3 regions of the Streptomyces sp. NPDC093111 genome follow, and region 2 is predicted to be linked to each of the others. Evidence: riboswitches for the same ligand, from Rfam matches in the RefSeq annotation. Region 2 holds a riboswitch; each other region holds the start of a gene.
What was found. Region 2 has a riboswitch for cobalamin ahead of AB0Q96_RS20705 (ABC transporter substrate-binding protein). Riboswitches for the same ligand answer to the same signal wherever they lie in the genome.
Positions count from the first base shown of each region.

Region 1: it holds a riboswitch for cobalamin, as region 2 does, so the genes downstream of both, AB0Q96_RS27870 (ribonucleoside-diphosphate reductase subunit alpha) here and AB0Q96_RS20705 (ABC transporter substrate-binding protein) in region 2, are expected to answer to the same signal.
Region 3: it holds a riboswitch for cobalamin, as region 2 does, so the genes downstream of both, cobN (cobaltochelatase subunit CobN) here and AB0Q96_RS20705 (ABC transporter substrate-binding protein) in region 2, are expected to answer to the same signal.

Region 1 is NZ_JBFBNW010000016.1:184,832-188,795, reverse strand. It holds gene mctP (monocarboxylate uptake permease MctP) at 1-1,005, shown strand, start outside; gene AB0Q96_RS27875 (GNAT family N-acetyltransferase) at 1,093-1,608, shown strand; cobalamin riboswitch at 1,630-1,792, shown strand; gene AB0Q96_RS27870 (ribonucleoside-diphosphate reductase subunit alpha) at 1,920-3,964, shown strand, end outside.
Region 2 is NZ_JBFBNW010000011.1:133,997-137,960, forward strand. It holds gene metE (5-methyltetrahydropteroyltriglutamate--homocysteine S-methyltransferase) at 125-2,455, shown strand; cobalamin riboswitch at 2,547-2,670, shown strand; gene AB0Q96_RS20705 (ABC transporter substrate-binding protein) at 2,759-3,817, shown strand; gene AB0Q96_RS20710 (iron chelate uptake ABC transporter family permease subunit) at 3,892-3,964, shown strand, end outside.
Region 3 is NZ_JBFBNW010000004.1:334,273-338,236, reverse strand. It holds gene AB0Q96_RS08615 (precorrin-8X methylmutase) at 1-207, opposite strand, end outside; gene AB0Q96_RS08610 (cobalamin biosynthesis protein CobG) at 204-1,448, opposite strand; cobalamin riboswitch at 1,782-1,916, shown strand; gene cobN (cobaltochelatase subunit CobN) at 1,957-3,964, shown strand, end outside.

The sequences.
Region 1 (3,964 bases), on a different contig from region 2:
GTCATCGCGGTGGCGATCATCTACATCCCGATCAAGCTGGGCGGCTTCGACGAGATCTTCGCCAAGGCGGGCGAGGCGTACCAGACGGTCAACCCGGCCACCGGCAAGCCCAAGGGCGCGCTCGTGCCCGGCGAGGCCGGCCAGTGGACGTACGCGACCCTCGCGCTCGGCTCGGCGCTGGCGCTCTTCATGTACCCGCACTCGATCACCGCGACGCTCTCCTCCAGGAGCCGCGAGGTGATCCGCCGCAACACCACGATCCTGCCGCTGTACTCGCTGATGCTGGGCCTGCTCGCGCTGCTCGGCTTCATGGCGATCGCCGCCGGCGTGAAGGTCACCAACGGGCAGCTCGCCATCCCGCAGCTCTTCGAGGACATGTTCCCCGCCTGGTTCGCGGGCGTGGCCTTCGCCGCCATCGGCATCGGCGCCCTGGTCCCGGCCGCGATCATGTCGATCGCCGCGGCCAACCTGTTCACCAGGAACATCTACAAGGACTTCCTCAAGCCGAACGCGACGCCCGAGCAGGAGACCAAGGTCTCCAAGCTGGTCTCGCTGCTGGTGAAGGTCGGCGCGCTGGTCTTCGTCCTCACCATGGACAAGACCGTCGCCATCAACTTCCAGCTGCTCGGCGGCATCTGGATCCTCCAGACCTTCCCCGCCCTCGTCGGCGGCCTGTTCACCCGCTGGTTCCACCGCTGGGCGCTGCTCGCCGGCTGGGCCGTCGGCATGGTCTACGGCACCGCCGCCGCGTACGGCGTGGCCAGCCCCACCCAGAAGCACTTCGGCGGCTCCTCGGCCGAGATCCCCGGCATCGGCGAGATCGGCTACATCGGCCTCACCGCCTTCGTGCTCAACCTGGTCGTCACCGTGGTCCTCACCGTCGTCCTGAAGGCGCTCAAGGCGCCCGACGGCGTCGACGAGACCTCGCCCGGGGACTACACGGCGGACGCCGGTGACGCGGGTGTCGCCACCGAGCTGCCGAAGGTCGGCACCGCCGGGCACTGAGCCCCGCGGCCGTCCGCTCCACCGCCTCCCGCCCGCCTCCGGATATCCGGGGGCGGGCGGAGCCGTGCCGGGGGCAGACTGCCGGGCATGGACTTCACGATCAGGGCGGTACGGCCCGAGGAGTACGCGGCCCTCGGCGAGATCACCGCGCGGGCCTATCTCGACGACGGGTTCCTCACCTTCGGCGAGGACGACGCGTATCTGGGGCTGCTGCGGGACGTGGCCCGGCGGGACGCCGAGGCCGAGGTGCTCGTGGCGGTCGACACCACGGACGCGACCGGCGCGGTCCTCGGCGGGGTGACCTTCACCGCCGGCGGCCGGGAGTGGGCCGACATCGCCCGGGAGGGCGAGGCCGAGTTCCGCATGCTGGCGGTCGCACACGCGGCGCGCGGCCGGGGCGTCGGGGAGGCCCTCGTGCGGGCCTGCGTGGACCGGGCGCGGGCCGTCGAGGGGTGCGCGCGGATCGTGCTGTCCACCCAGCGGACGATGGCCACCGCCCACCGCATCTATGAGCGACTGGGCTTCGTCCGCTCCCCCGAACGGGACTGGAAGCCCGTCCCGGGGCTGGACTTCACGCTCTTCACCTACGTTCTGGAGCTCTGAGCCCGGCTCCGGCCGACACAACATGTGGGGGGTGCCGTGAGCGGCGCCCCCCACATGTATGCTCGTCCTCGCTGTCGCCGCAGGGGAATCCGGTGGAAATCCGGAACTGTCCCGCAACGGTGTGTTTTGCGCGCTTTCGCGCCCAGGGTGAGTCCGAAGACCTGCCGACAGCGTGCCCGGTCCGTCCGTTCCGGGTGCCACAGACGTCCGGGCCTCGCGGAGTGGGCCGGTGGACGCGGCGCCGCCGTGCGTACGGCCGCCCGTTCCCGCCTCCCGTCCTGGCTCCGCGCCGAGCGAGGGAGAGCCCCCACGTGACCATCGCGCCCGCCGATCCGGCCGCAGCGATCGAGACCGACGGCCCCGGCACCGTGCTGCTGCGGGTCCTGACCGATCTCACCGCCGACCTCCCGGACACCGACCCCGGCAAGGTCGCCGCCGCCGCCCTGCGCGGCCGCAGCGCCGGCGCGGACGAGGCGGAGCTGCGCGAGCTGGCCACCGAGGCCGCCGCCGGACTCATCGCCGAGGACCCGGCGTACTCCCGGCTCGCCGCCCGGCTGCTCACCCTCACCATCGCCGACGAGGCGGCCGGCCAGGGCGCCGTCTCCTTCTCGGCCTCCGTCGCCGTCGGCCACCGCGAGGGCCTGATCGCCGACCGCACGGCCGCGTTCGTCGCCGCGCACACCGCGCGCCTCGACGCGCTGATCGACCCGGCCGGCGACGACCGCTTCGGCTACTTCGGCCTGCGCACCCTGTACTCCCGCTACCTGCTGCGGCACCCGATCACCCGCAAGGTCGTCGAGACCCCGCAGCACTTCATGCTGCGGGTGGCGTCCGGTCTGGCCGAGGACGAGTCGGCGCGCGCCGTCGACGAGGTGGCCGCGCTGTACGGGCTGATGAGCCGGCTCGACTACCTGCCCTCCTCCCCCACCCTGTTCAACTCCGGCACCCGCCACCCGCAGATGTCCTCCTGCTACCTGCTGGACTCCCCGCAGGACGAGCTGGACTCCATCTACGACCGCTACCACCAGGTCGCGCGCCTGTCGAAGCACGCGGGCGGCATCGGCCTGTCGTACTCCCGCATCCGCGCCCGCGGTTCGCTGATCCGCGGCACCAACGGGCACTCCAACGGCATCGTGCCGTTCCTGAAGACGCTGGACGCCTCCGTCGCCGCGGTGAACCAGGGCGGCCGCCGCAAGGGCGCCGCCGCGGTCTACCTGGAGACCTGGCACGCGGACATCGAGGAGTTCCTGGAGCTCCGCGACAACACCGGCGAGGACGCCCGCCGCACGCACAACCTGAACCTCGCGCACTGGATCCCGGACGAGTTCATGCGCCGGGTCAACGCGGACGCCGACTGGTCGCTGTTCTCGCCCTCCGACGTGCCCGAGCTGGTCGACCTGTACGGCGACGCGTTCGACGCCGCGTACCGGGCGGCGGAGGCCGCGGGCCTGGCCAAGAAGTCCATGCCGGCCCGTGACCTGTACGGCCGGATGATGCGCACCCTCGCGCAGACCGGCAACGGCTGGATGACCTTCAAGGACGCGTCCAACCGGACCGCCAACCAGACCGCCGAGCCCGGCTCCGTCGTCCACTCCTCGAACCTCTGCACCGAGATCATCGAGGTCACCGACGACGGCGAGACGGCCGTCTGCAACCTCGGTTCGGTCAACCTCGGCGCCTTCGTGCGGAACGGGGAGATCGACTGGGCGCGGCTCGACGAGACCGTGCGCACCGCCGTCACCTTCCTCGACCGGGTCGTCGACATCAACTTCTACCCGACCGAGCAGGCCGGGCGCTCCAACGCCCGCTGGCGTCCGGTGGGCCTGGGCGCGATGGGCCTCCAGGACGTCTTCTTCCAGCTGAAGCTGCCCTTCGACTCGGCCGAGGCCCGCGCGCTGTCCACCCGGATCGCCGAGCGGATCATGCTGGCCGCGTACGAGGCGTCCGCCGACCTCGCCGAGCGCAACGGCCCGCTGCCCGCCTGGGACAAGACCCGCACCGCCCGCGGCGTCCTGCACCCGGACCACTACGACGTGGAGCTGAACTGGCCGGAGCGCTGGGCCGCGCTGCGCGAGCGGATCGCCGCCGTCGGCATGCGCAACAGCCTCCTGCTCGCCATCGCGCCGACCGCGACGATCGCCTCGATCGCCGGCGTCTACGAGTGCATCGAGCCGCAGGTCTCCAACCTCTTCAAGCGCGAGACGCTGTCCGGCGAGTTCCTCCAGGTCAACTCGTACCTCGTGGACGAGCTGAAGCGGCTCGGCGTGTGGGACGCGCAGACCCGCGAGGCGCTGCGCGAGGCCAACGGCTCGATCGCCGGCTTCAACTGGGTGCCGGCCGAGGTGCGCGAGCTGTA
Region 2 (3,964 bases):
CGGCGACCATACAGGCGGACGAGCGCGCTGTGCCGCGCGCGGCCGGATCCGCCTGTCCCCGGTCTCTCTTCGCCCCTCGTCCGGTCTCCGGACCTCAGGGATCCATCTCGCGAAGGAGATCTCCGTGACCACGAAGTCCACAGCCGCGGCAGCACGGGCCACCGTGTACGGCTACCCCCGTCAGGGGCGGAACCGCGAACTCAAGAAGGCGATCGAGGGGTACTGGAAGGGCCGCGTCACCGCCGACGCCCTCCGGGACACCGCCGCCGGACTGCGCCGGACCAACTGGCTGCAACTCGCCGACGCCGGCGTCGCCGAAGTGCCGACCGGTGACTTCTCGTACTACGACCACGTCCTCGACACCACGGTGATGGTGGGCGCGATCCCGGGCCGTCACCAGGAGGCCGTGGCGGCCGACGCGACGGACGGCTACTTCGCCATGGCCCGCGGCACCCAGGACGTGGCCCCGCTGGAGATGACCAAGTGGTTCGACACCAACTACCACTACCTCGTCCCCGAACTGGGTCCTGACACGGTCTTCTCGGCGAACTCCGCCAAGCAGGTCGCCGAGCTCCGCGAGGCCCTCGCGCTGGGGCTGACCGCGCGCCCCGTGCTGGTCGGGCCGGTCACGTACCTCCTGCTGGCCAAGCCCGCCCCCGGCGTGCCGGCGGACTTCCGGCCGCTGACACTGCTGGACCGCCTGCTGCCCGTCTACGCCGAGGTCCTCGCCGACCTCCGGGCCGCGGGCGCGGAGTGGGTGCAGATCGACGAACCGGCGCTGGCGCAGGACCGCGCGCCCGCCGAACTCGGCGCCGCCGCCCGGGCCTACCGTGAGCTCGGCGCCGCCGGGGACCGGCCGAAGCTGCTCGTCGCCTCCTACTTCGACCGGCTGGGCGACGCCCTCCCGGTGCTGGCCAAGGCGCCGGTCGAAGGACTCGCGCTCGACTTCACCGGGCCGGCCGCCGCGAACCTCGAAGGACTCGCGGCCGTCGGCGGACTGCCCGGCAAGCGGCTCGTCGCCGGCGTGGTCGACGGCCGCAACGTCTGGGTCAACGACCTGAAGGGCTCCCTCACCACCCTCGGCACCCTCCTCGGGCTCGCCGGCCACGTGGACGTGTCCGCCTCCTGCTCGCTGCTCCATGTGCCGCTCGACGCCGCGGCCGAGCGGGACGTCGACCCGCGGGTCCTGAGCTGGCTCGCCTTCGCCCGGCAGAAGACGGACGAGGTCGTCGCCCTGGCCAAGGGCCTCTCCCTGGGCACCGACGCCATCGGCGACGAACTGGCCGCCAACCGGAGCGCGCGCTCCGCCCGCGCCGCCTCTCCCCTCACCCGCGATCCCGCCGTACGCGCCCGGGTCCGGGCCGTCACCGACGCGGACGGCCGCCGCTCCCGGCCCTACCCCGAGCGGGCCGCCGCCCAGCGGGCCCACCTCGGCCTGCCGCTGCTGCCGACGACCACCATCGGGTCCTTCCCGCAGACCGCCGAACTGCGCGCCGCCCGCGCGGACCTGCGCGCCCGGCGGATCGACACCGTCGCCTACGAGGAGCGCATCAAGACGGAGATCCAGGAGGTCGTCTCCTTCCAGGAGAAGACCGGACTCGACGTCCTGGTGCACGGCGAGCCCGAACGCAACGACATGGTCCAGTACTTCGCCGAGCAGCTCGCCGGCTACCTGGCCACCCAGCACGGCTGGGTGCAGTCGTACGGCACCCGCTACGTCCGTCCGCCGATCCTCGCCGGCGACATCTCCCGCCCCGCGCCGATGACCGTGCGCTGGACCGCGTACGCGCAGTCGCTCACCGACAAGCCGGTCAAGGGCATGCTCACCGGCCCGGTCACCATGCTGGCCTGGTCCTTCGTCCGCGACGACCAGCCGCTCGCCGACACCGCCCGGCAGGTGGCCCTCGCGCTGCGCGACGAGGTGCGCGACCTGGAGGCCGCCGGCACCTCCGTCATCCAGGTCGACGAGCCCGCGCTGCGCGAGACCCTGCCGCTGCGGGCCGCCGACCGTCCGGCGTACCTCGCCTGGGCGACCGAGGCGTTCCGGCTGACCACCGCGGGGGTGCGGCCGGACACCCAGATCCACACCCACATGTGCTACGCCGAGTTCGGCGACATCGTGCGGGCCATCGACGACCTCGACGCCGACGTCATCAGCCTGGAGGCGGCCCGTTCCCACATGCAGGTCGCCCGGGAGCTCGCCGCCCACGGCTACCCGCGCGAGGCCGGACCCGGCGTCTGGGACATCCACTCCCCGCGCGTCCCGTCCACGGAGGAGGCCGCCGCCCTGCTCCGCACGGGACTCCGGGCGATCCCCGCCGAGCGGCTCTGGGTCAACCCCGACTGCGGTCTGAAGACCCGGGGCTGGGCCGAGACCCGCGCCTCCCTGGAGCACCTGGTCGCGGCGGCCCGTACCGTGCGCGGCGAGGTGTCCGCCACCGGGGCCCCCTCCTGACGGACGGTCCGTCAGGGCGGCGGAGGGCCTGTGGTAACTTGCCCGGGCCAGTCGCACCTCTGTACGTATCGACACGGTATGTGCACGGGTCAGGGAATCCGGTGGGAATCCGGAGCTGACGCGCAGCGGTGAGGGTGACGGGCGGAGCATCGGCCACTGGGCCCCGAGGGGTCTGGGAAGGCGCTCCGTCCGGACGACCCCGAGTCCGAAGACCTGCTGGCGGCCCTGGCGTCGCGCGCCGTCGCCCGGGGAGCACCGTACGACAGGCTCCGCGCATGAGCCGTGACGCAGAGGACTCCTTCCGTGCCCTTCGCACACTCCGTCCGTTCCGCCGTGCTGTTCGTGGCCGGTGCCGTCCTCGTCGCCGGCTGCGGCACCGGTCCCGGGGCCGGTGCCGGCGGCGCGGCGGCCGCGCCCGGGGCGGCGGGGGCGGGCGCCGGCTATCCGGTCCGGCTCGACAACTGCGGGCAGGGGGTCGAGGTCGACCGCGCGCCGCGCCGTGCCGTCGCCCTCGACCAGGGATCGGCCGAGATCCTGCTCTCCCTCGGCCTCGCCGACCGGATGGTGGGCACCGCCACCTGGACCGACCCGGTCCTCAAGGGACTGGAGAAGGCGAACGCCTCCGTGCCCCGGCTCGCCGACCGCTACCCGTCGTTCGAGAAGGTCCTCGACACCGAGCCCGACTTCGTCAGCGCCTCCTTCCTCTACACCCTGGGCAAGGGCGGTGTCGCCCCGCGCGAGCGGTTCGCGGAGCTGGGCGTCCCCACCTACCTCTCCCCCACCGACTGCGTCGGCAAGGACAACACCGGCGACGGCGACGGCGTGCGGACGAAGCCGCTGACCATGGACACCGTGTACGGGGAGATCCGCGACCTCGCCCGGGTGTTCGGCGTGCCGGAACGCGGCGAGCGGCTGGTCGGGGAGCTCCGCGCCCGGGTCGCGAAGGCCACGGCCGGGGCCGACTTCGGCGACGCCTCCGTCCTGTACTGGTTCTCCGACTCCCAGGGCCCGTACATGGCCGGGTGCTGCGGCGCGCCGGGGATCGTCAGCGGGGCGCTCGGGGTGAGGAACGTCTTCGACGACACGAAGGAGGAGTGGCCGCAGATCAACTGGGAGACCGTCGCCGACCGCGATCCGGACGTGCTGGTGATCGCCGATCTGACCCGCAAGGCGCAGTCGGCCGAGAGCGCCGCGAAGAAGATCGCGTTCCTGGAGAGCCACCCCGTCACCCGGAACATGACGGCCGTGCGGAAGAAGCGGTACGTGGTCCTCAGCGGGCAGGCCATGAACCCGACCCTCCGCACCGTCGAGGGCATCGAGAAGGTCGCCGCCGCGCTGAAGACGTACGGTCTCGCGAAGTGACCCGGCCGGGACCGGAGACCGTGGCCGCGCCGAGCCGGGACGCCGCGGCCCGCCCGGCGGCGGTGCCCGCGTCCGTGCGGGACGCCGTCCGCTCCTCCCGGGCGCTCGCGCCGGTCGCCGTGGTGGGCGGGATCGTCCTCCTGTGCG
Region 3 (3,964 bases), on a different contig from region 2:
GCGTGCCGAGGCCACGACGCCGGGGGAGTGGGCGATGTCCCGCACGAGGTCGGTCATGCCGCACGCGTGGATCATGCGTACGGCGACCGTGGCGACGTCGGCGGGCAGGCCCGCGAGGTCCGCCTCGGTGCGGATCGTGGCAAAGGAGCGGCGGTAGATCTCCGCGCCGTCCTTCTCGTACTCGAACATCCTGTTGCTCTCGCTCATCTCGTGGGGGTCGCCGGGCCGCGGGCCGCCGCGACCGCTTCGGACAGGGAGGTACGGGGGGTGGGGACGCCGTCGACCAGATAGCCGCCGTCCTCGGTGGCGAGGACGTCGACCCAGGCGCCGTGCGGGTGCCCGCAGCGGCGGGCGCACCCCGAGAGGTGGACGGGCAGCCGTCCGTGCGGGGCGAGGGCCGCGTCCCGCCGCACGTCGGCGAGGGACTTGGCGCAGCCGGGCCGCCCGGTGCAGGCGCTCACGCCGGTGCCGGGGGCGTCGGGCCGGGTGATCAGGCCGTACGCGGCCGGCTCGGCGAGCCCGCCGGGCGGCCCGACGACCACCGCGCCGCGCCAGGGCGTGAACCGCACCTCGCGGGCCGGCAGCAGCGCCCGCAACTGCGCGGCGGTCAGCCGGCCCAGCGGCGCGAGCACGTACCGGGCGTCGTCGCCCAGCGGCCCCGGGGCGGGCGGGTCCCCTTGGGGCAGCGGCGGTACGGGATGGGGGACGGGCTCCGCGGCGAGCCCGGCGCGCGCCAGGGCCGCCGCCAGGTCCGGCGCGCACCCCTCGGGCAGCTCCCGCACCCGCCAGGCGCCGGTCCCGGCGGCCTCGGCGGCCCGCAGGAACGCGTCGGCGGCGGCGAGCGCGGCGCGCGGGGCGTCGGCCGCGGCGACCCGGACGGCCTGCGGGCCGAGGCGCACCTGGGCGCGGACCTCCCCGCCGCCGGGGGGCCCTTCTGCGAGCAAGGTCACATCGCCGCCGAGCCCCGCGACGTCGCCCCGCCCGTCGTCCAGGACGAACAGGAACCGTCCCGAGAGCGCCGCCGTCCACGCCTCCGCGCACAGCAGCGCGTCCAGCTCACGCGCCCACAACTGCGGCTCGGCGCCGCCGAGTCCGTCCAGGCCGGCGGCCGGCGAGACGACGATGTTGCGGATCCGTTCGTGGCGCGGCGAGGGCAGCAGCCCGGCCCGGTCGAGCAGCGCGGCCAGCTCGGCGCCGCAGCCCTCGCCGAGCCCGCGCAGCTCCGCGTTGCCGCGCGAGGTGATGCTGACGCCACCGTCCCCGAGGGACTCGGCCGCCTCGGCCAACGCGAGGACCTGAGACTCCGTCAAACGCCCGCCGGGCAGCCGGAGTCGGGCGAGCCGCCCGTCGTCCGCCGCGTGCAGTCGCAGCGCACCCGGACAGGCGTCGCCGCGGTCCCGTATGAGAGGTTCGCCCGGTTCGGGCGAGGTACGTGGGGTGGCCGACATGGCGGCGAGCATACCCACGGCACGATCCCCTCCCACCTGCCGCGAACCGGCCACGGGAGGGGCCGGGGGCCGCCTCGGGCGGGGCCTGGGCGGGCAACGGGCGGGGCCTGGGCGGCCACGGGCGGGGCCTGGTCCGGCCACGACTCGGGCCCGAACCCGCCACGACCCGGCCCCGAACCCGCCACGACTCGGGCCCGAACCCGCCACGACCCGGCCCCGAACCCGCCATGACCCGGGCCACGACCCGCTCCTGACCGCCGCCCCCGCCGCCCCCCGCCCCAGGTGTGATCCGCCCGACCCCCCGGCTCTCCCCCGCCGCGCCCGCTCACGATCTAGGATGCAAGCGGCATGGGGTCCCAGGACCCCGGGGAGGAAGCCCGGTGAGAATCCGGCGCGGTCCCGCCACTGTGAGCCGGTCCGGAGGTTTCGGGGCGGTGAGTCAGGAACTCCCGCCGTCCATACGACCACCCGGGGCGCGGACAACCCCGAGGAAGGGCCTGAGCTCGCCATGCTCCTGCTGCTGTCGCACTCCGACACCGACCTGCTCAGTGCCCGAGCGGCGAACGCCGCCGCCGGGGAAGGCCCGGTGGAGTACCGGTACGCCAACCCGGCCCGGCTGCCGCTGGCCGACCTCCCCGCGCTCCTCGACGGCGTCGAGCTCGTCGTCGTCCGTCTCCTCGGCGGTCTGCGGTCCTGGGACGAGGGCCTGGACACGGTCCTGGCCGCCGGGAAGCCCGTGGTGGTGCTGAGCGGCGAACAGGCCCCCGACGCGCAGCTGATGGAGACCTCGACCGTCCCGGTCGGCGTGGCCACCGAGGCGCACGCGTACCTGGCGCACGGCGGCCCGGGCAACCTCGGGCAGCTGGCCCGCTTCCTCTCCGACACGGTGCTGCTGACAGGCCACGGCTTCGAGCCGCCGGCCCCCGCGCCGACCTGGGGCCCCCTGGAGCGGATCCCGGGCGCCACGCCCGAGGGCGCCCTCACGGTCGCCGTGCTCTACTACCGCGCCCACCACATGAGCGGCAACACCGCCTTCGTGGGCACCCTCTGCGACGCGATCGAGCAGAAGGGCGCCCGGGCGAAGGCCCTGTACGTGGCCTCCCTGCGGGCCCCGGAGCCGGAGCTCCTCGACGAGCTGCGCGGCGCCGACGCGATCGTCACGACGGTCCTCGCGGCGGGCGGCACCAAGCCGGCCGAGGCGCAGGCCGGCGGCGACGAGGAGGCCTGGGACGCGGGCGCGCTCGCCGCCCTGGACGTGCCGATCCTCCAGGCGCTGTGCCTGACGGGCTCGCGCGCCGCGTGGGAGGAGAACGACGAGGGCCTGTCGCCGCTGGACGCGGCCAGCCAGGTCGCCGTCCCGGAGTTCGACGGCCGGCTCATCACCGTCCCGTTCTCCTTCAAGGAGATCGACGAGGACGGGCTGCCCGCGTACGTGGCGGACGCCGAGCGCTCCGCCCGCGTCGCCGGCATCGCCGTCCGGCACGCCCGCCTGCGGCACATCGCGAACGGCGAGAAGAGGCTGGCGCTCGTCCTCTCCGCGTACCCGACGAAGCACTCCCGCATCGGCAACGCGGTCGGCCTGGACACCCCGGCCTCCGCCGTGGCGCTGCTGCGCCGGCTGATCGCCGAGGGCTACGACTTCGGCCCGGTCGAGGACATCCCCGGTCTGGTCTCCGGCGACGGCGACGAGCTGATCTACGCCCTGATCGAGGCCGGCGGCCACGACCAGGACTGGCTCACCGAGGAGCAGCTGGCCCGCAACCCGGTCCGCATCCCGGCCGCCGACTACCGGCGCTGGTACGCCGAGCTCCCGGCGGAGCTGCGCGAGCGGGTCGAGGAGCACTGGGGTCCGGCGCCGGGCGAGATGTTCCTGGACCGCTCCCGCAACCCCGAGGGCGACATCGTGCTCGCCGCGCTGCGCCGCGGGAACCTGCTGGTCCTCATCCAGCCGCCGCGCGGCTTCGGAGAGAACCCGATCGCGATCTACCACGACCCGGACCTGCCGCCCTCACACCACTACCTGGCGGCCTACCGCTGGATCGCCGCCCGCGCCGAGGACGGGGGTTTCGGCGCGGACGCGATGGTGCACCTGGGCAAGCACGGCAATCTGGAGTGGCTGCCCGGCAAGAACGCCGGCCTGTCCGCCGCCTGCGGCCCGGACGCCGCGCTCGGCGACCTGCCGCTCGTCTACCCGTTCCTGGTGAACGACCCGGGCGAGGGCACCCAGGCCAAGCGGCGCGTGCACGCCACGCTCGTCGACCACCTGGTGCCGCCGATGGCCCGCGCCGACTCGTACGGCGACATCGCGCGCCTGGAGCAGCTGCTCGACGAGTACGCGCAGATCAGCAGCATGGACCCGGCGAAGCTGCCGGCGATCCGCGCGCAGATCTGGACGCTGATCCAGGCGGCGAAGCTGGACCACGACCTGGGCATGGCGGACCGCCCGGAGGACGACGGCTTCGACGACTTCCTGCTGCACGTCGACGGCTGGCTGTGCGAGGTCAAGGACGCGCAGA